Regions from separate parts of the Microbispora sp. NPDC049125 genome, predicted to be linked through region 2. Evidence: riboswitches for the same ligand, from Rfam matches in the RefSeq annotation. Region 2 holds a riboswitch; the other holds the start of a gene.

The links. A riboswitch is a leader RNA that binds a small molecule or an ion and turns the genes downstream of it on or off. The one in region 2 is predicted to bind cyclic di-AMP.
Region 1: another riboswitch for cyclic di-AMP. It lies ahead of AB0B72_RS35055 (glycoside hydrolase family 25 protein); the one in region 2 lies ahead of AB0B72_RS05075 (C40 family peptidase).

The regions. Positions count from the first base shown of each region.
Region 1 covers NZ_JBEZDW010000046.1:5,614-9,664, forward strand. Annotated here, with positions in the region: gene AB0B72_RS35035 (sulfurtransferase) at 1-177, shown strand, start outside; gene AB0B72_RS35040 (hypothetical protein) at 237-419, shown strand; gene AB0B72_RS35045 (XdhC family protein) at 473-1,003, opposite strand; gene AB0B72_RS35050 (DUF72 domain-containing protein) at 1,145-2,098, shown strand; cyclic di-AMP (ydaO/yuaA leader) riboswitch at 2,278-2,422, shown strand; gene AB0B72_RS35055 (glycoside hydrolase family 25 protein) at 2,435-3,196, shown strand; gene AB0B72_RS35060 (DUF2332 family protein) at 3,262-4,051, shown strand, end outside.
Region 2 covers NZ_JBEZDW010000003.1:181,908-185,958, forward strand. Annotated here, with positions in the region: gene AB0B72_RS05065 (NYN domain-containing protein) at 1-611, shown strand, start outside; gene AB0B72_RS05070 (NlpC/P60 family protein) at 782-1,726, shown strand; cyclic di-AMP (ydaO/yuaA leader) riboswitch at 2,039-2,200, shown strand; gene AB0B72_RS05075 (C40 family peptidase) at 2,352-2,834, shown strand; gene AB0B72_RS05080 (hypothetical protein) at 2,998-3,861, shown strand; gene AB0B72_RS05085 (glycosyltransferase family 4 protein) at 3,978-4,051, shown strand, end outside.

The DNA of each region.
Region 1 (4,051 bases), on a different contig from region 2:
GTCGATCCGGACGCGGAGGAGACCATCGTCTACTGCCGCATCGGCGAGCGCAGCGCGCACACCTGGTTCGTGCTCAGTGAGCTGCTCGATCGGCCCGGCGTCAAGAACTACGACGGCTCGTGGGCGGAGTACGGCTCGCTCGTCGGCGTCCCCGTCGAGCGCGGCCCCGCCTCCTGATCGCGGCCCGTACGGAAGAGGGGCCGGTCCAGCAGATGACCACGTCAGCGGAGGCTGTCATGTCTCAGAGGAAAACCCTGGAAGAGCGCATCGCCGACCGCCAGGCGGCACGGCCGCCGCTGAAGGAGGGAAAGGACTTCGAGCACGGACCGGCCAAGTTCGTGTTCTTCTTCCTCATCGCCTTCGTCGTGGGCCTTCACCTCGTCGGCCTCGTCATCCTCATGCTGCTTGGGCTTCACTAGGCGCTTGGGGCCGTTCACGTGGCCGGACAGGCGCCGGCCGGCGCGATCGGTGATCAGAACGCGAAGCCGCCGGGCCGGCCGTTCCGGTCGGCGATCAGACCGGCGAGCGTGGCCACGGCGATCTCCGCGGGCGTACGGGAGCCGATGTTGAGCCCGATCGGGCGATGCACGCGGGCGATCTCCTCGGGCGGGACGCCCAGCTCGGCCAGCGCCCGTACGTGCGGGCCGGTGTGGCGCGGGCTTCCCATGATGCCGATCCAGCGGGCGGGGCTCCTGAGGACGTCGCGCAGCATCGGCCCGATCTCCTCGCGGTGGTGGTCGGTGACCACCACGTCGGCCGCGCCGTCCAGGTAGTCGCCGGCTTCCCGGACAACCGGGAACGAGCCCATCGGCAGGCCGTCGAGGCGGCGCCCGGCGTCCGGCTCCAGGAGGATCGGCCGGAAGCCCAGCTCGGCGCCGAGCCTCAGGAGGTGGCCCGCCACCGGGGACGCGAACACCGCGACGAGCGTCCGGCGTGCCCCCTCGGGGAGCGCGTCGCCGTGGGCGACGTCACACGCGGGGTCCTCATCATGGCTGTGGGGCATGACGACAGTCTCTCAGGTCCGTCCGGTTCCGCCGGCGTGCTCGGCCCGGTGTGATGGGTGCCCGGTGTGATGGGTGCCCGGTGTGATGGGTTTCGAGGCGTACCGCCCATATGGAGACGCGAAGCCGCCTACGGTCGGGGAATGGGCAAGATCCTCATCGGTACGGCCTCGTGGACGGACAAGTCGCTCCTCGCCTCCGGCTGGTACCCCCGCGACGCCTCCACGCCCGAGGCCAGGCTCGGCTACTACGCCGGCCGCTTCCCCCTGGTGGAGGTGGACGCCACCTACTACAACCCGCCGGCCCGGCGTACGGCCGAGCTGTGGCGTGACCGTACGCCGAAGGACTTCACCTTCAACGTGAAGGCGTTCTCCCTGCTCACGCAGCATCCGACCCGGCCGGCGGCCCTCTACAAGGATCTGCGGGCCGCTGCCGGGGAGTCCAAGCGGACCCTCTACCTGCGTGATCTCCCTCCGGACGCCGTCGAGGAGGTGTGGCGCCGCTTCCTGGGAGCGCTGGAGCCGTTGCACGAGGCGGGGAAACTGGGCGCGGTGCTGTTCCAGTTCCCGCAGTGGTTCCCGCCGGGCGCCGCCAACCGGCGTTACATCCTCGAATGCCGGGACCGCTGCCTGCCGATGCGCGTCTGCGTCGAGTTCCGCAACGCCGCGTGGATGGACGGGGACACCCAGCGGGACACCCTCGGCTTCCTGGCCGGCAACGATCTGCCGTACGTGGGAGTGGACATGCCGCAGGGTCACCCGTCGTCGATCCCGCCGGTGCTGGCGGCCACCTCGGACCTCGCCGTCGTCCGGCTGCACGGTCACTCGGAGAAGTGGACGAGCCGGGTCATCGAGGAGCGGTTCGGATATCTGTACTCCGAGCAGGAGCTTCAGGGCTGGGCCGGCCGGATCGCGGAACTGTCAGAGGAGGCGGCGGCGACGCATGTGCTGACCAACAACTGCTGCGCCGACAACTCCCAGCGCAACGCCGCGCGGCTGGCCGACCTGCTGGAAGAGCGGGGCGCCGACGTCGTGCGGCCCGCGCCGCCGCCCGCGCCGGGAGAGCCGTATGCCGACGCCCCTCCCTTGTGGTCGTGATCCGCAGACCGACCTACGCGCTCGCCAGGCAAAGAGGTGTTTTGTCCTATTTACACCCTTATGGTGTTGTGTGTACCTTTGAGGGTAGTGGCGCGTGTAGCGATGCCCCCCACCCTCGCTTCCGCTGCCACTTTCGTTGCCCGGACCGCGCGCTCCGGCGGGACCTCCGTCCCGGCAGGAGTGCGCGGCCGCCGAATCCGCGTCTCGCGGAGCCGGGGACCCATCCTCTCGGGGTGAATCGGAGCGCCGGCCCAGGCTGCGCCCCGTAGGGCACTTCCTGCCCGAACCCGTCAGCTAACCCGGTAGGCGGCATGGAAGCAAGGAGTCAACACCTTCATGCCCGACCATCGCCCCATCTCGGCCGCTCCCTCTCCCAAGAAGCGGCTGAGCCTCTCGAAGAAGCGCCTCGGCGCCGTCATCGCAGGCGTGACCATGGCCATGTCGGTCGCCACCGCCACCCTCGTGCCCAGCGGCCCGGCGCACGCCGGCGGCGTGCCCGGCGGCCCCGAGCACACCGCCCCGTACACCTACGGCTCCGACGTCTCGGGCTACGAGTCTGACTACGACTGGGGTGCCAGCCGGGCACAGTTCGGAATCATCAAGGCCACCGAGGGCCTGGACTTCCGTGACCCCGCCTTCGCACGGCACTGGCGTGAGCTGGACAAGAAGGGCATCGTCCGGGGCGTCTACCACTACGGCCACCCCTCCAACGATCCCATCGCCGAGGCCGACTACTTCCTGTCGGTGGTGAACGAGCAGCCCAGCAAGCCCGGAGACCTGCTCGTGCTGGACCTGGAGACCAGTGACGACGAGTCCGTCGCCCACGTCAACAGCTGGGCGAAGGCCTGGCTGGCTCACGTGAAGGAGAAGACCGGCGTCACCCCGATGTTCTACAGCGGCTGGAACTTCGCCAACACCTACGGCTACGGCCTGCAGCAGTACCCCTTGTGGGTGGCTCACTACGGCAGGGCCCAGGGGGACGTCACACCGCCCGCCGACTGGAAGACCTGGACGATCCACCAGTACACGGACACCCCCATCGACCAGAACGTCTCTTCCCTGACTCCCCGCCAGCTGCGCGCCCTCGGCCGCCGCTGAGCCCGGGTGCAGGCCCGGGTCCACTTCTGGTTCGGCGCGCCGGCCGTTCGGGTCATCATGGGGACATGACGACCGCCGAGAGCTACGCCGAGTTCGCCGCGCGGGAGGCGCACGGCGTGTCGCCCGCCTACGAGCGGCTGTCGCTCGCGGTCTCCCGCGACGACGAGGTGCTCGGGCTGCTCGGCACGCTGCCGCCGGCCAAGCGGCAGCCGAACCTGCTGTTCGGCGTCGTACGGCTCCTCGGCGGCCCGGTCGAGGATCCGGCCGCCTTCCACGACTACACGGTGGCGAACTGGCCGGCGATAGAGACGGAGATGCGCACCCGGGCCACCCAGACGAACGAGGCGGGGCGGTGCGCTGTGCTGCTCCCGCTGCTGGCCGCGCTGCCGCAGCCGCTCGCGCTGCTGGAGGTCGGCGCGTCCGCCGGGTTGTGTCTCTACCCCGACCGCTACGCCTACCGCTACGGCGACCACCTGGTCGGCTCCGGCGAACCGGTCCTCGAATGCGCGGCGACCGGAGTGGCGCCGCCGGCGGGCGTGCCGGAGGTGGTGTGGCGGGCCGGCCTGGATCTGAACCCGCTCGACGTGACCGACCCCGCCGACGTCGCGTGGCTCGACGCCCTCATCTGGCCGGAGCACGCGCACCGCCGCGCCCGGCTGCGGGCCGCGGCGGCCGTCGCCGCGGCCGAGCCGCCGCTCCTCGTGCGCGGAGACCTGGTGGACGACCTGCCGGCGCTGGCCGCGCGGGCGCCGGCGGGCGCGACGCTGGTGGTGTTCCACACCTCCGTGATGTACCAGGTGCCGGCGCCGAGGCGGGAGGCGTTCGCCGAGGTGGTACGCCGGCTGCCCGGGCACT
Region 2 (4,051 bases):
GGGCCGCCCGGGAGGGCCGCAGCATGGAGGACGCCCGCGTCCGCGTGCTGATGGACGCCCTGCAGGACGCGGCGGCCGGCTTGCGCAAGGAGCTCGGGCTGCCCACCACGATCAGCAGGCCGGCCGACTACGTGTCCGCCGTCACCCCCGGGGAGCCCGGCGTGACCGGCGTTCCCGCGCGCGCCCTGGCCAACGACGACCCCCAGCTCCTCGATCAGCTCCTGGCGATCCCCAACCTGCACCTGATCATCGACGGCTACAACGTGACCAAGACCGGCTACCCGTCGCTCACCCTGGCCGACCAGCGCGCCCGGCTCCTGACCGGGCTCGGCGGCCTCGCCGTGCAGGTCAGGGTGGAGGTGACCTGCGTGTTCGACGGCGCCGAGCTCAACGGGCCGGTCCAGGTCTCGGCGCCGCGGGGCGTGCGGGTGATGTTCAGCGCGCCCGGGGAGATCGCCGACGACCTGATCCGCAGGCTGGTGCGGGCCGAGCCGGTCGGCCGTGCCATCGCCGTCGTCTCCTCCGACCGCGAGGTGGCCGACTCGGTGCGCCGGATGGGGGCGCGTCCGGTGCCGTCGCTGACGCTGCTGCGCCGCCTCGGCAGGAGCTGACCCGGCCGTCCGCTCAGGGGCGGGCACGCTCCGCTCTCATCCCGTCGCCATTGGTGATGAGTGCCGCGAATACCTGCGAATAGGTTGTAGCTTCAAGATCGCCTAGATAGAGTCGCGCCGCAGGTTGAGGTCGATTCCGCTAGGGGGCCCGAGTGCGAGGGCGAGTACCGGTGGCCACGGCCGTGGCCGCCGCGGTTCTGCTGTTGCCGGTCGCGAGCGCACAGGCGGATCCGAAGCCGACGCTCGCTCAGGCCAAGGCGAAACTGCAGAAGCTGAACTCCCAGGCCGACCAGCTCGTGGACCGCTATAACGCGGCCAGTGAGAAGTGGAAGAAGGCCAAGAAGCAGTACCTCGCGCTGAACGGCGACTACAAGAAGCAGTCCGTCCGGGTGGACGCCCTCCGATCCGGGCTGGTCACGATGGCGGTCAACACCTACCAGGTCGGCGGGGACGCCGGTTTGGGCGGCGTCATCTCCGGCGGAGACCCCGGAGTGACGCTCAGCGGCCTCGCGGCGCTCGACCAGATCTCGCAGGAGCGGGCCGGGCGCCTCCGGGAGTACGAGGACGCCATCAAGGGCCTGAAGGACCGCAGGAACCAGAAGAAGGCGCTCTACGAGGCGGCCACCAAGGTCAAGGCCGAGCTGGCCGGCGAGAAGGACAAGGTCGACGACCTCGTCGACGAGCAGACGCGGCTGCTGCGCAAGCTGGGCGCGTACAACGCCGGCAATCCGAACAGCCCAGGCGTCGTCTACAGCGGCCCCGCGTCAGGCAACGCGCTGGCGGCGCTGCAGTTCGCCTACAAGCAGGTGGGCAAGCCGTACCGCTACGGGGGGACCGGCCCGGGGGCGTGGGACTGCTCCGGCCTCGTGCAGGGCTCGTGGGCGGCGGCGGGGGTCAACCTGCCGCGGACGAGCTACGAGCAGTGGGCGTGGGGCGCGAGCCGCAGAGTGTCGCTCGACGCCCTGGAGCCGGGGGATCTGCTTTTCCACGCGGGGTACGGCCATGTGGGCATGTACGCCGGCAACGGCAAGGTCGTCCACGCCCCGCAGACCGGAGACGTCGTGAAGATCGTCAGTCTCTCCGAGTATCACGCGATCGGGGCCGTACGCCCCTGAGGGTTACCTGGCGGGGTTAGTTCTGTTACCTGTGTTGCGTCAGCCATGCCCTGATGCGGGCGTTGTGAGCAGAGTCACATTTACCTCTTCGTTACATGAGTAACCTGCGGATTTGTCCGATTGTTGGCCGTTATTGGATCTTTATCCGCGGTTGAGGCTTTGCGGAAAGCCGGTCCGGCTCGGTAGCTTCTGGGCCGCGACAGCACGAGTGCTCGTCGCGGTGGGCACGGCCACCCGGCCGGCCCACCTGGCACCTCCACCGAAACGTCACCGACGCCGCCACGAGAAAACCCCCTGCAGAGGGCCCCTGGGCGCGGTGACCTGCCGAGTCCGTGCAGTCAGGAGGCACGGAGCCGGGGAACCAATCGACCTTCTCAAGCGGAGGTCAGGGGTGAATCGGCGCGACACGCGCCGTAGGGCGACTTCCCCGCCCGAATCCGTCAGCTAACCCGGTAGGCGCCAGCGGAAGAACCGAGGAGCAATCCTGTCTACCACCCCCGCTAGTCTGTCTCGCCTTGCCCGCATCACCCTCGGCGCCGCCGCTCTGTCGGCGTCCGTGGGAGCCTTCGGCACCCAGTCGGCGGCGGCCGATACGGGCGATTCGCTGACAGTTACGGTCACGAAGGTGACCACGGAGACCACCGCGAGAGCGGCCTCCAGTACGGCCTCTTCGAAGTCGTCCACCAAGGCGGCCAAGGCCGATTCGAAGAGGAAGGTGAGGAAGCTGAGCAGGGCCGCACTCCAGCGGGCCAAGGCTCGGCGAGCCGTCACCGCGGCCAAGAGTCGCATCGGCGCCCCCTACCGGTGGGGAGCCACCGGCCCGGGGGCGTTCGACTGCTCGGGCCTGGTCCAGTACGCCTGGCGCAAGGCGGGCGTCAAGCTTCCGCGCACGACGTGGTCCATGCGCAGCGGCGTGAAGAAGAAAGTCTCCTGGAACGCTCTACAGCCGGGCGACCTCGTCTTCACGAGCGGCGGCGGTCACGTGGGCCTGTACGTCGGGCACGGCAAGATGATCCACTCTCCGCACTCCGGAGCGCGGGTCAGGATCGACCCGCTCGACTCCTACCGCAAGCGCACCTTCGTGGGAGCGGTACGCCCCGGCGCCTGATCCGTCGTCCCCCGTGCGTCCCCCGTGCGTCCCCAGTGCGTCCGCCGTGGACCTCGGAATCAGGTGACCTCCACAGGAGCGCCGCGCCGGACCTCGTCCGGCGCGGCGCTCCCGCGTCAGGGGGTCTGTTAGCCTCGTGCCCCCGACCTCCCAGGTGAGGAACGTGAGCCAGACCCGCCAGGCCGTCGCTCAGCGTGCCGGGGCCTCCCGCACCCTGGCCCTGCTCGTCGCGGCGGTGACGCTGCTGGCGGGGGTGCCGGGATCCGGCCCGCGGGACATGCTGCTGCCCCGGGCCCGGGCGATCGCCGCCGAGCGTCCCTCCTTGTGGACGGGGGCGTTCGTCGCCCGGGGCGAGCACGCCGTGGTGATCGGGAATCCGAGAGGGCTCGTCACCGAGCTGGCCGCGCTCGCCGACGACGCGAGCCGTACGGTCGCCCGCGTCTGGGGACGGCCCGTCGACGCGGTCGTCCTCGTCCCGCGCACGGCGGAGCAGGCGGCCGAGCTGGCCGCACCGGCCAGGGTGGAGGGCATGGCGGCGCTCGCCGGTGCCGACCGTGTGATCGTCGAGCCGTCCGGGTTCGCCCGGCTGTCGGCGGCGGGCCGCCGGATCGTCGTGACCCACGAGCTCACCCATCTCGCCACCGGCGCGGCCGTCAGCCCTGGTATGCCGGTCTGGCTGGTGGAGGGCTTCGCCGACTACGCCGGCTACCTCGGCAGCGGGCTCCCGGTCACCACCGTGGCCGCCGAGCTGGCCGCGGACGTGCGCGCCGGCTCGGCGCCCCGGGAGCTTCCCGTACGCGCCGACTTCGACGCCGGCCCGGTACGGCGGGCCGAGGCGTACGAGGCCGCATGGCTGGCCTGCCGGTACGTCGCCGGGCGGTTCGGCGAGCGGCGGCTGGTCGCCCTCTACCGCGCGGCTGCGGCGTCGGGCCTGGACGCCGCCCTGCGTGGCACGCTCGGCATGACGGAGGCGGAGCTGACCCGCTCCTGGCGGGCCTACGTGCTCGACCAACTGGCCTCGCCGTAGCGGCGCGGGGGTCCCGGCCGCGCCGCGCCGGCGAGCTGGGACAATTCCGTGGGCCGGTGATCGGACCCGGCCGGCATCACGCCGTCCGCCCCGGGTAGCCGCAGGCGGACGGGACCGTGGGCCGGGACGAGGGCGAGGGGGTGGGGGCGGCGAAGCGCACTCTGATCGTCACCAACGACTTCCCGCCCAG